Regions from separate parts of the Acidovorax cavernicola genome, predicted to be linked through region 2. Evidence: predicted binding sites of a transcription regulator. Region 2 holds the regulator's gene; the other holds the start of a gene.

Region 1 (6,613 bases), on a different contig from region 2:
GCTGAATGCTGCGGTCGAAGCTGCACGCGCAGGTGAGCAGGGCCGCGGCTTTGCCGTGGTCGCTTCGGAAGTCCGCAGCTTGGCCCAACGCTCCGCAGCTGCCGCCAAGGAGATCAAGACCCTGATCGGCGACTCGGTGGAAAAGGTCGAGGAAGGCAGCAAGCAGGTCGCCGAAGCCGGCCGCACGATGGAAGAGATCGTGGGCAGCGTGAAGCGTGTGACGGACATCATGGGCGAGATCACGGCGGCGAGCCAGGAGCAGACCTCGGGCATCGAGCAGATCAACCAGGCGATCACGCAGATGGATCAGGTGACGCAGCAGAACGCGGCGCTGGTCGAAGAGGCCTCGGCGGCGGCGCAGTCGCTGCAGGAGCAGGCCGGCAGCCTGTCGCAGGTCGTCGGCGTGTTCCGCCTTGGCGGCAGCGCCGGCAGCAGCAACAGCCACGCGCTGGCACTGGCCTGAAGGCGACGCACCGGCCATGCGTGTCAATCTGCCCGTCACCGACATCGAGTACGAACTCTCGAAGGAAGAGGCCCTGGTGTCCCGCACCGACCTCAAGGGACGCATCACCTACGTCAACCCGGCCTTCGTCGCGGCCAGCGGCTTCTCGAGGGCCGAACTCATGGGCAAGGCGCACAACATCGTGCGCCACCCCGACGTGCCGCCGGAGGCTTTTGTCGACCTCTGGCGCACGCTGGACCAGGGCCTGCCGTGGACCGGCCTCATCAAGAACCGGCGCAAGAACGGCGACTTCTACTGGGTGCTCGCCAACGTCACGCCGATCCGCCAGCAGGGCCGTGTGGAGGGCTACATGTCCGTGCGCAGCCGGCCTGCGCGCGAAGACGTGTTGGCCGCCGATGCGCTCTACCGCCGCATGCGCGAGGGCGAGGCCAAGGGCCTTGAACTGTTGCAGGGCGAAGTGGTGCGCAGCGGCTGGACGCGTCCGCTGGCGCGGCTGCGGCGCTTTCCGGTGCGTCACCGCGTGTTCGGCGTGACGGTCGCGGCGGCCGTGCTGTCATTGGGTCTGGGCGCCGCAGGCTGGGTCGAAGCGTCCCGGCTGGCCGCGTCTTCCGGCGCGCACAGCTGGTTGCCCGCCGCCGTGGTGTCGAGCGGCATCGGCGCCGCGCTGGCGTGGCTGGGCCTGGGTGCGTTCCTCGGGCGCACGGTGTTCCGTCCGCTGGACGATGCGATCGAGGTGGCGCGCACCATCGCGGGCGGTGACCTGGTCCGCTTCACGGTGCGGCCCGGCGATGAGATCGCGGGGCTGCTGCGCGCGCTGAACCAGATGAGCGCCAACCTCTTCGCGATCGTCGCGGACGTGGACGCGAACGTCGCGGGCGTGATGTCGGCATCGAGCCAGATCGCCTCGGGCAACCAGGACCTGTCGTCGCGCACGGAAGAGCAGGCCAGTTCGCTGGAGCAGACGGCGGCGTCGATGGAAGAGCTGACCTCGACCGTGAAGCAGAACGCGGACAACGCATTGCAGGCGAACCAGCTGGCCGTCTCCGCTTCGGAAGTGGCGGTGAAGGGCGGGGACGTGGTGTCGCAGGTGGTGGACACGATGGGCTCGATCAACGCCTCGTCGAAAAAGATCGTCGACATCATCGGTGTGATCGACGGCATCGCGTTCCAGACCAACATCCTCGCGCTGAATGCGGCGGTGGAAGCGGCCCGCGCGGGCGAGCAGGGCAAGGGCTTTGCGGTGGTCGCCTCGGAAGTCCGAAGCCTGGCGCAGCGCTCGGCCGCTGCCGCGAAGGAAATCAAGCAGCTGATCGGAGACTCGGTGGAGAAGGTCGAGGCGGGCAGCAAGCAGGTGGCCGAGGCCGGCCGCACCATGCAGGAGATCGTCGGCAGCGTGCGGCGCGTGACCGACATCATGGGCGAGATCACGACCGCGAGCCAGGAGCAGACCTCGGGCATCGAGCAGATCAACCAGGCCATTGCCCAGATGGACCAGGTGACGCAGCAGAACGCGGCGCTGGTCGAAGAGGCGTCGGCCGCGGCGCAGTCGCTGCAGGAACAAGCCGAGGGCCTGGTCCAGGCCGCACAGGTATTTAGGACCGGGGCGGGCGAGGGTGCCACGGCCCGGCACGCGCATTGAACGAGGAGAAGAACACATGCTGAACAACACCAGAGACACATCGCCGCGAGCCGCGGCCCCCGCCGCTTCGGCGCCCGTCGCGAGCCGCCTGGAGGTCGTGACCTTCAAGCTCGGCGACGAGGAATACGGCATCGACATCCAGAAGGTGCAGGAGCTGCGTGGCTACGACGCCGTGACGCGCATCGCGAACGCGCCGGAGTACATCAAGGGCGTGGTCAACCTGCGCGGCATCATCGTGCCGATCATCGACATGCGCATCAAGTTCGAGCTGGGCTCGCCCACCTATGACCAGTTCACGGTGGTGATCGTGCTGAACATCGGGGGCCGCGTGGTGGGGATGGTGGTGGACAGTGTGTCGGACGTGATCACGCTCACGGCCGAGCAGATCAAGCCGGCGCCCGAAATGGGCTCGGTGCTCGACACCGACTACCTGATCGGGCTGGGCACGCTGGACGAACGCATGCTCATCCTGGTGGACATCGACCGGCTGATGTCCAGCGAAGAGATGGGCCTCATCGAATCCGCCGCCACCGCCTGAGGACCGCGCCATGACATTCTTTTCGAACCTTCGCATCGGCACCCGCCTGACGCTCGCCTTCGCGGTCGTGCTGGGGCTGTCCCTCATCTCCAGCGCGGTGGGCCTGATCTCCGCGCGCAACAACGCCGAAGCCACGCGGGTCATGATGCAAAGCCCGCTGGCCAAGGAGCGGCTCATCGCCGACTGGTACGTGCTGACCTACTCGGCCATCGCACGCACCTCGATGATCGCGCGCACTACGGACGAGGCGCTGCCGGTGCTGTTCGCCGACGTGATCTCCGACAGCGTGAAGAAGGGCACCGAAACCATGGCCAAGGTCGAGGCGCTGCTGGTCACCGAGGAAGAGAAGGCGACCTTCAAGTCCATCGTCGAGCTGCGCGCCAAGTACCAGGCCGCCAAGGACGACGTGACCCGGGCCAAGGCCGGCGGCAACACGGTCGAGACCGTGCGTGCCTACCAGCTGTCGTTCCAGCCGGCCGCCAAGGCCTACGAGAATCGCGTGCTCGAACTGCTGGCCATCGAGCGCCGCGCCATCGACGACATGAGCCATGCCATCGACGCGGCGAATGCGAAGAGCTTCAACCTGCGGCTGCTGTTGACGGCGCTCACGGTGCTGCTGGGTGGCCTGTTCGCCTTCTTCATCTCGCGCAGCATCGTGCGCCCGCTGGCCAAGGCCGTCGGCGTGGCCGAGACGGTGGCCGCCGGCGATCTGAGCGCGAACATCCGCGTGGACAGCCGCGACGAGACGGGCCAGCTGATGCAGGCGCTGAAAGACATGAACACCAACCTGGCGAAGGTGGTGGGCGAAGTGCGCACGGGCACGGAGACGATCGCCACGGCGTCGGGGCAGATCGCCTCGGGCAACCAGGACCTGTCGTCGCGCACCGAAGAGCAGGCCAGCTCGCTGGAGCAGACGGCTGCGTCGATGGAAGAGTTGACCTCGACGGTGAAGCAGAACGCGGACAACGCACGGCAGGCCAATCAGCTGGCGGTGTCGGCTTCGGAGGTTGCGGTGAAGGGCGGCGCGGTCGTGTCACAGGTGGTGGACACGATGGGCTCGATCAATGCCTCGTCCAAGAAGATCGTGGACATCATCGGCGTGATCGACGGCATTGCGTTCCAGACCAACATCCTGGCGCTGAATGCTGCGGTCGAAGCTGCACGCGCAGGTGAGCAGGGCCGCGGCTTTGCCGTGGTCGCATCGGAAGTTCGCAGCCTCGCCCAACGCTCCGCAGCTGCCGCCAAGGAGATCAAGACCCTGATCGGCGACTCGGTGGAAAAGGTCGAGGAAGGCAGCAAGCAGGTCGCCGAAGCCGGCCGCACGATGGAAGAGATCGTGGGCAGCGTCAAGCGTGTGACGGACATCATGGGCGAGATCACGGCGGCGAGCCAGGAGCAGACCTCGGGGATCGAGCAGATCAACCAGGCGATCACGCAGATGGACCAGGTGACGCAGCAGAACGCGGCGCTGGTCGAAGAGGCCTCGGCGGCGGCGCAGTCGCTGCAGGAGCAGGCCGGCAGCCTCGTGCAGGCGGTGAGCGTCTTCAAGCTCGACGCGCACGCAGTCGCCACCACCCGCGCCAGCTTCACGCGCATCACGCCGATCCCCAAGCCGCCGAAGCCGACGCCGCCGGCCCCGAAGCCGCGTGCCAAGGCCCTGCCCACGCGCCGCGAACCGAGTGGCGCACCGCAGCTCGCCATGGCTGGCGACGCGAAGGGCGACTGGTCGGAGTTCTAAGAAAGGTGTGAACGAACACGCGCGCCCTCAACTTCGGGCGCGCGCTGCCGATAAGCACTCCAGGGCATCGCGCGCGATGCCACCCCCACACCCCCTTTGACAGGTAAAGCCCCATGTCCGGAAGCATGTTCTACACAGGCCTGAGCGGCCTCTCGGTCGCCCGCGCCGCGCTGATGACCACGGCCCACAACACCGCCAACGTGTACACGGCCGGCTACAGCCGTCAGGTGGCCCAGATCGCCACGGCCGGCGGCATCGCCAGCGGCTCGGGCTTCATCGGCTCGGGCGCCAACGTGACGACCGTGTCGCGCAGCTACGACCGTTACCTGACGGCGCAGCTCGCAGCCGCGCAGTCGCAGTCGGCCGCGCTCGCCACCAACGGGGTGCAGGTCAACCGCATCGACATGCTGCTGGCCGACAAGACCTCGGGCATCGCGCCGCTGATGCAGAGCTTCTTCACCAGCGTGCAGGGCGTGGCCAACACGCCGGCCGACCCGGCGGCGCGCCAGCAGATGATCAGCGCCGCGCAGTCGCTGGCCAGCAAGTTCCGCGCGACCGACCAGTACCTGTCGGACCTGAACACCTCGGTCAACGAGCAGATCGTGGGCAGCGTGAACCAGATCAACACCTACGCCGCCAAGATCGCCAGCCTGAACCAGCAGATCAGCCAGATGAGCGCGATCGCCGGCGGCCAGCCGCCGAACGACCTGCTCGACCAGCGCGACCAGCTCGTGAGCGAGCTGAGCCAGGTGGTCGACGTGCGCGTGCTGCAGCAGGACGACGGCAAGTACAACGTGTTCATCGCCACCGGCCAGTCGCTGGTGGTGGGCGAGCATGCTTCGAAGATGGCGGCGGTGGCGTCGTCGTCCGACCCGACGCGCCAGGTGGTGGCGCTGTCGGGCTTTGCCGGCAACACCGTCGAGCTTGACGACGGCGCCTTCACCGGCGGCGTGCTCGGTGGCCTCATGGCCTTCCGCAAGGACACGCTGATCCCCACGCAGAACGCCGTTGGCCGGCTCGCCATGTCGGTGGCCGATGCGGTGAATGCGCAGCACAAGCTGGGCGTGGACCTGAACGGCGCGCTGGGCCAGAACTTCTTCTCGCAGGCCGTGCCGGGCACGATCGCCAACGCAGGCAACACGGGCAACCTCGAATTCGGCGCCACGCTGACCGATGCGTCGAAGCTCACGACCAGCGACTACAACGTCAGCGTCACCGACGTGGGGGGCACGCTCACCTACACGGTCACGCGGCTCTCGGACCGCACGCCGATGGGCAGCTTCACCACCTTTCCCATCAGCTTCGACGGCGTGAGCCTTACGGCCGCGAGCGGCACGGCGAAGGCCGGCGACTCGTTCCTGGTGCAGCCCACGCGCACCGGTGCGCGCGACATCGACGTGCAGGTGCGCGACCCCGCCAGGGTGGCCGCTGCATCGCCGGTGATCACCGGCAACACCGCGGGCAACAAGGGCACCGGCGCATTGGGCGCGGCCACGGTCGATGCCGCGTACCCGGGCTCGCCGCTGGCCGGCAACCTCACGCTGACCTTCAATGCGAGCACCGGCACGCTGTCGGGCTTTCCGGCCGGCTCGGCCGTGACGGTCACGCGTGCCGACGGCACCGCCACCAGCTACCCGGCCGGCACGCCCGTGCCGTACACGGCGGGCGCGAAGATGAGCTTCGACGGCATCACCGTCGCCATGACGGGCGCGCCCGCGCAAGGCGACACCTTCACCATCGGCAAGAACACTGGCGGCGTGTCCGACGGCGGCAATGCGCTGCTGCTGGGCGCGTTGCAGCGCAAGACCACGATGTCGAACGGCACCGCGACCTTCAACGGCGCCTACTCGCAGCTGGTGAGCGACGTGGGCAACCGCGCGATGTCGATCAAGGTCGCCGCCACCACGCAGGACAGCGTGACCGGCCAGATCAAGGCCAGCCAGCGTGCGATTTCCGGCGTGATCCAGGACGAGGAAACCAGCAACCTGCTGATGTTCCAGCAGATGTACCAGGCCAACGCCAAGGTGATCCAGACCGCCTCGGCGATGTTCGACGCCATCCTCGGCATCCGCAGCTAAGTTACCCCTCGCACAGATTCCAGGACCCGCGATGCGCATCAGCACCCAATCCTTCTACGAGCAGAGCCTGCAGGCAATGGGCCTGCAGCAGCAGAAGCTGTTCAAGGTCCAGCAGCAGCTGGCGACCAATTCCAAGTTTCTGTCGGCCGGCGACGAC
Region 2 (6,613 bases):
AGGGCGAAACCGATCGCCTGCGCTTGCGCTACCAGAGCCTGATCCGCGCGATGGCGCATGACGCGCAGGAACTGGCGACCACCGCGGGCGCACTGTCCGGCGCGCACATCGGCTTCGACGGTGCGCGCACGCTGTGGCGACAGGCGGGCGACGAAGCCGTCGATGCCAAGGCCGTGCTGCAAGACCTGTCGACGTTCGCGCGCGACGAGGTGGCTGCTGGCTGCGACACCCACGTGCTCGCGCTGGCCGGACAGGTGGGCCTGCGTGCAACCGACAGCGGCGACGCCTATGTGTGCCACGGCAGCCTGCTGCTGTCGGACCGCAGCGGTCAGCTGCTGGCCGCGCCGAACCAGTGGCTCTCGACCGCCGCGGCGCGCCAGCCGGCTGCACCGGGGCTGCGTCAGGCGCAGTGGCTAGGGCAGCAGGACTTCGGAAGGAAGTTGGTGCATGTGCTGGGCAAGCCGCCCGCCGTCGAGCAGATGCTGGCATGGCAGGCCGAAGGCACGCAGTGGCTGGCGCGCGCGCCGGGCACCACGGCCGTGATCGAGCCGAGTACCGGCGCCGCCACCACGCTTGCGCGTCTGGCCTTCGCGTTCGACGAAGCGACCGAACGGCCTGTGCGATTTCGCGGCAAGGCTGCGTTGCAATGCGAAGCGCAGATGGAGGTGCTGCCACGGGGCAGTGACGCCATGCCTGCGCTGCGCTGCGTGGCCGTGCGCGTGGTCGATGCGCGCAGCCGCAAGTTGCTGTCGCAGGCCTGCGTGCTGACGAACCTCGGTGCCGAGGTCGGCGCGTCGCAGCTTGCGCAATGGCAAGGCTGGGCGGCCGATGCAGAACCCTGCTTCCGCCTGCTGCGCGATGGCGTACAGCTCGCGGGCGGCATGGGCGAACCCGGCGATCCGGACATGATGAAACGGCTGCTCGTCGCCGGCCAGGTCACGACCACCGTGTGGCGCCTGTTGCAGGCGGAAGGCGAGTGGGCCGATCGCACGCGCCTGCTGCTGGGCCAGCTCACGGGCCGCACCACGCGCGCCGGCCGTGCCATGACCGGCGGCGCGCTGTACGCGGGCGTGGGCAAGCTGTTCCTGCTGCTGGATGCGTTGGGCACCGAGTCGGCCGTGCCCGCGCAGGCGCCGCGCGCACTGGAGCGGGGCTGAGTCGCATGGGTGCACGGGTCACGGACCAGGCCGACGGGCTGCGGCGGCTGCTGGGGCAGGCGCCGGTGCGCGTCGTCGCCGTGGCGGGCATGGGCCCTGGCGCGGGTGCGACCACGGCCGCGATGAGTCTGGGCGCGGCCCTGGCGCAGCAAGGCAGGGAGGTGCTGCTGCTCGATGAGCATCACCCGAAGCTCCGCTCGGCCTGCGATGTGTGGGCGCTGGGTCCGCGCGGAACGCTGCGCGATGTGGCGGACCGGCGCCTGCGCATCGACCAGGTCGCAGCCGGCGCGCTGTGCGGCGTGCAGGTGCTGCCCGCGCCGTCCGGTGTGGCCGTGGACCCGCGCACGCTGTGGCCACGCGGCATCGTCCTCGTCGATGCGGCCTTCGACGACGAAGGCCATCTGTCGCCGCTGGCGCAGGGCGCCGACGAACTGCTGCTCGTGTTGCAGCCGCATCCCTCGGCGATCACCTCGGCCTATGCGGGCATCAAGCGCCTGCACCGCGCACATGCGCTGAAGCAGCTGCGCTTCCTGCTGAACGGCGTGGCCGACGTGGCGACGGCGCAGCAGGTCATGCACAACCTCGCGCAGGCGGCCAGCCGCTACCTCGCGCTGTCGCTGCTGCCGGTGGGCTGGGTGCGTGCCGATCCCTGGCTGGCCGATGCAGCGCGGCTGCGCCAGACCGTGGTCGAGGCCTTTCCGGCCAGCGCGGCGGCGGTCGATTTCCGCGCCATCGCTGACGACATGGGGCGCTGGTCGTGGCGCACGCCGGCGCGACCCGCCGTCTTTCCGCAGGCGCTCGCGGCCTGAGACACGACCACGGGAACGAACGGCCGTGTACACCGCGCAAGGCACCATCGAGAAATCGCATCTGCTGGAGCAGCACCAGCCGCTGGTGCGTCGCATCGCGCTGCAGATGATGGCGCGGCTGCCGGCCAGCGTGGAGCTGGACGACCTGATCCAGGCCGGCATGCTCGGCCTGCTCGATGCGTCCAGCCGCTACCAGGACCACCGGGGTGCGCAGTTCGAGACCTTCGTCAGCCAGCGCATCCGCGGCGCCATGCTCGACGAGCTGCGCGCCAGCGACTGGGGTTCGCGCGGGTTGCGCCAGTCGGCGCGCGGCATCGAGAAGGCGATCCAGGCGCTGGGCCACCGGCTGGGCCGCGCGCCCACCGAAAGCGAGATTGCCCGCGAGTTGAAGATCGACCTGGAGACCTACCAGTCGATGCTGCAGGACATCCAGGGCTGTCAGCTGCTGTACGTGGAAGACTTCGCCAAGGGCGACCCCGACAACCCCTTTCTCGACCTGCACGCGCAAGATGCGCGCAAGGGGCGCGGCGAACTCGACGACCCGCTGGCGCGCCTGCTCGAAAGCGGCTTTCGCCACCAGCTCGTGGATGCCATCGCGGCGCTGCCCGAGCGCGACCAGCTGCTGCTCAAGCTCTACTACGAAGAAGAGCTGAACCTGCGCGAGATCGGCGCGGTGCTCGAGGTGAGCCAGTCGCGCGTGTGCCAGCTGCACGGCCAGGCGGTGAGCCGGCTGCGCGCGAAGCTGAAAGACGCGCTGTAAGGGTAGAAAAAATCAGCTGGCGTAGCGCGCGTCGAGCGCATCGAGCTCGGGCTTGCGCACCAGCCGCTGCCGCTCGGCGAAGGGCGCGACCAGGGCCGGGTCTTCGTCCACGCGCTTCGTCTCGCGCAGCACCGTGAGCGCCTTCTGCATGCCGGCCAGCGCGCCCTGCAAGGCGGCGTTGGCGTACAGCACGATGCCGTAGCCCAGGCCGCCGAGTTCCTCTGCGCCGAAGATCGGCGTCTTGCCGCCGATCACCATGTTCATGAGCTGGGGCTTGTGCAGCCGCTGGGGCAGGGCACGAATTTCGTCAGCGGTGGTGACGGCCTCGACGAAGAGGATGTCCGCGCCGGCCTCGCTGAACTTCTGCGCACGCTCGATCGCGGCCTCGAAGCCCAGCGTGGCGGCCGCGTCGGTGCGGGCCATGATGAGCAGGTCGGGGTCGGTGCGCGCATCGACCGCGGCCTTGATCTTGTTGACGGCTTCCTCGGTGGAGATCACATCCTTGCCCGCGAAATGGCCGCAGCGCTTGGGTGCGACCTGGTCCTCGAACTGGATGCAGTCGGCGCCCGCGCGCTCCAGCACGCGCACCGTGTGGCGCACGTTCAGGGCGTTGCCGAAGCCGGTGTCGGCATCGACGATCAGCGGCAGGCTCACCGCGTCGCGGATGCGCGCCGTGTGGTCTGCGATTTCGTGCAGGCCCATGAAACCCTGGTCGGGCAGGCCGAACCACATGTTGGTGACGCCCGCGCCGGTGACGTAGAGGGCTTCGAAGCCCAGGTCTTCGATGACGCGCGCCGACAGCGCGTTGAAGGCGCCCGGCACGAGTACGCCGCGACGGGCTTCGGCCAGGGAACGGAGGGTCTTGCGGGTGGACATCGGTGTGTGTTCCTGTGAATGCATCGAAGAAATATCAAAAAGCGTCGCCGGGCACTCGCACCCAGCCTTCCATCAGCACGCGCGCGCTGCGGCTCATCACTGCCTTGGTCACCTGCCATTCGCCCTCGACCTGCTGCGCCTGCGCGCCCACGCGCAAGGTGCCCGAGGGGTGGCCGAAGCGCACGGCCTCGCGCGCGCCGCCGCCGGCCGCGAGGTTCACCAGCGTGCCGGGAGTGGCGGCAGCCGTGCCGATGGCCACGGCCGCCGTGCCCATCATCGCGTGGTGCAGCTTGCCCATCGACAACGCGCGCACGAGCAGGTCGATGTCGCCGGCCGTCACGGCCTTGCCGCTCGATGCGGTGTAGCCCGCCGGCTTGGCCACGAAAGCGACCTTGGGTGTGTGCTGGCGGCTGGCCGCTTCGTCGAGCGTGCGGATCAGGCCCATGCGCAGCGCGCCGTGCGCGCGGATGGCCTCGAAGCGGGCGAGCGCGGCGGCGTCGCCGTTGATCGCGTCCTGCAACTCGGTGCCGGTGTAGCCGATGGCGTCGGCGTTCACGAACACGGTGGGGATGCCGGCGTTGATCATCGTGGCCTGCAGCGTGCCAACGCCGGGCACTTCCAGTGCATCGACAACGTTGCCGGTCGGGAACATCGCGCCGCCTGCGCCGTCTTCCTCGGCGGCGGGGTCCATGAATTCGAGCTGCACCTCGGCCGCGGGAAAGGTCACGCCGTCGAGTTCGAACTCGCCGGTTTCCTGCACCGCGCCGTCGGTCATCGGCACGTGCGCGACGATGGTCTTGCCGATGTTGGCCTGCCAGATGCGCACGACGGCCACGCCGTCGCGCGGCACACGTGCCGCATCGACAAGGCCGTTGCTGATGGCGAAGGGGCCGACGGCGGCCGAGAGGTTGCCGCAGTTGCCGCTCCAGTCCACGAAGGGCTGGTCGATCGACACCTGGCCGAACAGGTAATCCACGTCGTGGCCGGGCCTGCTGCTCTTCGACAGGATCACGGTCTTGCTGGTGCTCGACGTGGCGGCGCCCATGCCGTCGATCTGCTTGCCGTAGGGGTCGGGGCTGCCGATCACGCGCAGCAGCAGTGCGTCGCGCGCCTTGCCCGGCACTTGCGCGGCCTCGGGCAGGTCCTGCAGGCGGAAGAACACGCCCTTGCTGGTGCCGCCGCGCATGTAGGTGGCGGGGATCTTGATCTGTGCGGAGTGCGGCATCGTCAATCGGCTTTCGTGGCGGCGAGGAAGTCCTGCGCAAAGCGCTGCAGTACGCCGCCAGCTTCGTAGATGGACACCTCCTCGGCGGTGTCGAGGCGGCAGGTCATGGGCACGTCGAGGCGTTCGCCATTGCGACGGTGAACGACCAGCGTGAGGTCGGCGCGCGGGGTGCGCTCGCCGACGACATCGTAAGTCTCGGTACCGTCCAGGCCCAGCGTCAGGCGGTTCGTGCCGGGCTTGAATTCGAGCGGCAACACGCCCATGCCGATCAGGTTGGTGCGGTGGATGCGCTCGAAGCCTTCGGCCGCGATGGCTTCGACGCCGGCCAGCCGCACGCCCTTGGCGGCCCAGTCGCGCGACGAGCCCTGGCCGTAGTCGGCGCCGGCCACGATGATCAGCGGCTGCTTGCGCCTCATGTAGGTTTCGATGGCTTCCCACATGCGCATCACCTCGCCCTCGGGCTCCACGCGCGCCAGTGAGCCGGGGCGCACCGTGCCATCGGCGGTGCGCACCATCTCGTTCTTCAGCGTGGGGTTGGCGAAGGTGGCGCGCTGCGCCGTGAGGTGGTCGCCGCGGTGGGTGGCGTAGGAGTTGAAGTCTTCCTCGGGCAGGCCCATGCGGTGCAGGTACTGGCCGGCGGCGCTGTCCAGCAGGATCGCGTTCGACGGCGAGAGGTGGTCGGTCGTGATGTTGTCCGGCAGGATCGCCAGCGGCCGCATGCCCTTCAGCGTGCGCTCGCCCGCCAATGCGCCTTCCCAGTAGGGCGGGCGGCGGATGTAGGTGGAGGCGGGGCGCCATTCGTACAGCGGCGCGACCTTCTCGCCCGTGTCGGGCTGGATCGCGAACATCGGCTCGTACACCTGCCGGAAGTGCGCGGGCTTCACGCTGGCCTTCACGATGGCGTCGATTTCCTCGTCGTCCGGCCAGAGGTCCTTCAGGCGGATCTCCTTGCCGTCGATCACGGTGAGCACGTCCTTCTCGATGTCGAAGCGCACGGTGCCCGCGATGGCGTAGGCCACCACCAGCGGCGGCGAGGCCAGGAAGGCCTGCTTCGCATACGGGTGGATGCGGCCGTCGAAGTTGCGGTTGCCCGAAAGCACGGCCGTGGCGTACAGGTCGCGATCGACGATCTCCTGCTGGATGACCGGATCGAGCGCGCCCGACATGCCGTTGCATGAGGTGCAGGCATAGGCCACCACGCCGAAGCCCAGCTGCTCGAGTTCGCCCATCAGGCCGGCCTCTTGCAGGTACAGCGTCACGGCCTTGGAGCCCGGCGCCAGCGAGGTCTTGACCCACGGCTTGCGCGTCAGGCCCACGCGGTTGGCGTTGCGCGCGAGCAGGCCTGCGGCGATCACGTTGCGCGGGTTGCTGGTGTTGGTGCAGCTGGTGATGGCCGCGATGATCACGGCGCCGTCGGGCATCCGGCCGGGCACGTCGTCCCACGGGGCGGCGATGCCGTGCGCCGCGAGGTCGGCGGTGGCGACGCGCGCGTGCGGGTTCGACGGGCCGGCCATGTTGCGCACGACGCTCGAAAGGTCGAAGTGCAGCACGCGCTCGTACACGACTTCGCTCAGCGTGTCGGCCCACAGGCCCGCCTGCTTCGCGTAGGTTTCGACCAGGCGCACCTGCTCGTCGGCACGGCCCGTGAGGCGCAGGTAGTCGAGCGTCTGCGTGTCGATGGCGAACATCGCGGCGGTGGCGCCGTATTCGGGTGCCATGTTGGAGATGGTCGCGCGGTCGCCCAGCGTGAGGCTGGCTGCGCCTTCGCCGTGGAATTCGAGGTACG

What was found. The regulator FliA, encoded in region 2, starts transcription of late flagellar genes. The targets are predictions, from matches to a motif close to CTAAAGTTTNNNNNNNNNNNGCCGNTA.
Region 1: a site for FliA is predicted at 4,405-4,431, ahead of flgK (flagellar hook-associated protein FlgK). Genes of this name have one in related genera too.

The regions. Positions count from the first base shown of each region.
Region 1 covers NZ_QXMN01000005.1:143,423-150,035, forward strand. Annotated here, with positions in the region: gene D3H34_RS07515 (methyl-accepting chemotaxis protein) at 1-463, shown strand, start outside; gene D3H34_RS07520 (methyl-accepting chemotaxis protein) at 480-2,102, shown strand; gene D3H34_RS07525 (chemotaxis protein CheW) at 2,119-2,640, shown strand; gene D3H34_RS07530 (methyl-accepting chemotaxis protein) at 2,651-4,378, shown strand; gene flgK (flagellar hook-associated protein FlgK) at 4,492-6,456, shown strand; gene flgL (flagellar hook-associated protein FlgL) at 6,488-6,613, shown strand, end outside.
Region 2 covers NZ_QXMN01000021.1:80,930-87,542, reverse strand. Annotated here, with positions in the region: gene flhF (flagellar biosynthesis GTPase FlhF) at 1-1,157, shown strand, start outside; gene D3H34_RS17480 (MinD/ParA family ATP-binding protein) at 1,163-1,966, shown strand; gene D3H34_RS17475 (RNA polymerase sigma factor FliA) at 1,992-2,726, shown strand; gene D3H34_RS17470 (isocitrate lyase/PEP mutase family protein) at 2,739-3,602, opposite strand; gene prpF (2-methylaconitate cis-trans isomerase PrpF) at 3,637-4,827, opposite strand; gene acnD (Fe/S-dependent 2-methylisocitrate dehydratase AcnD) at 4,830-6,613, opposite strand, start outside.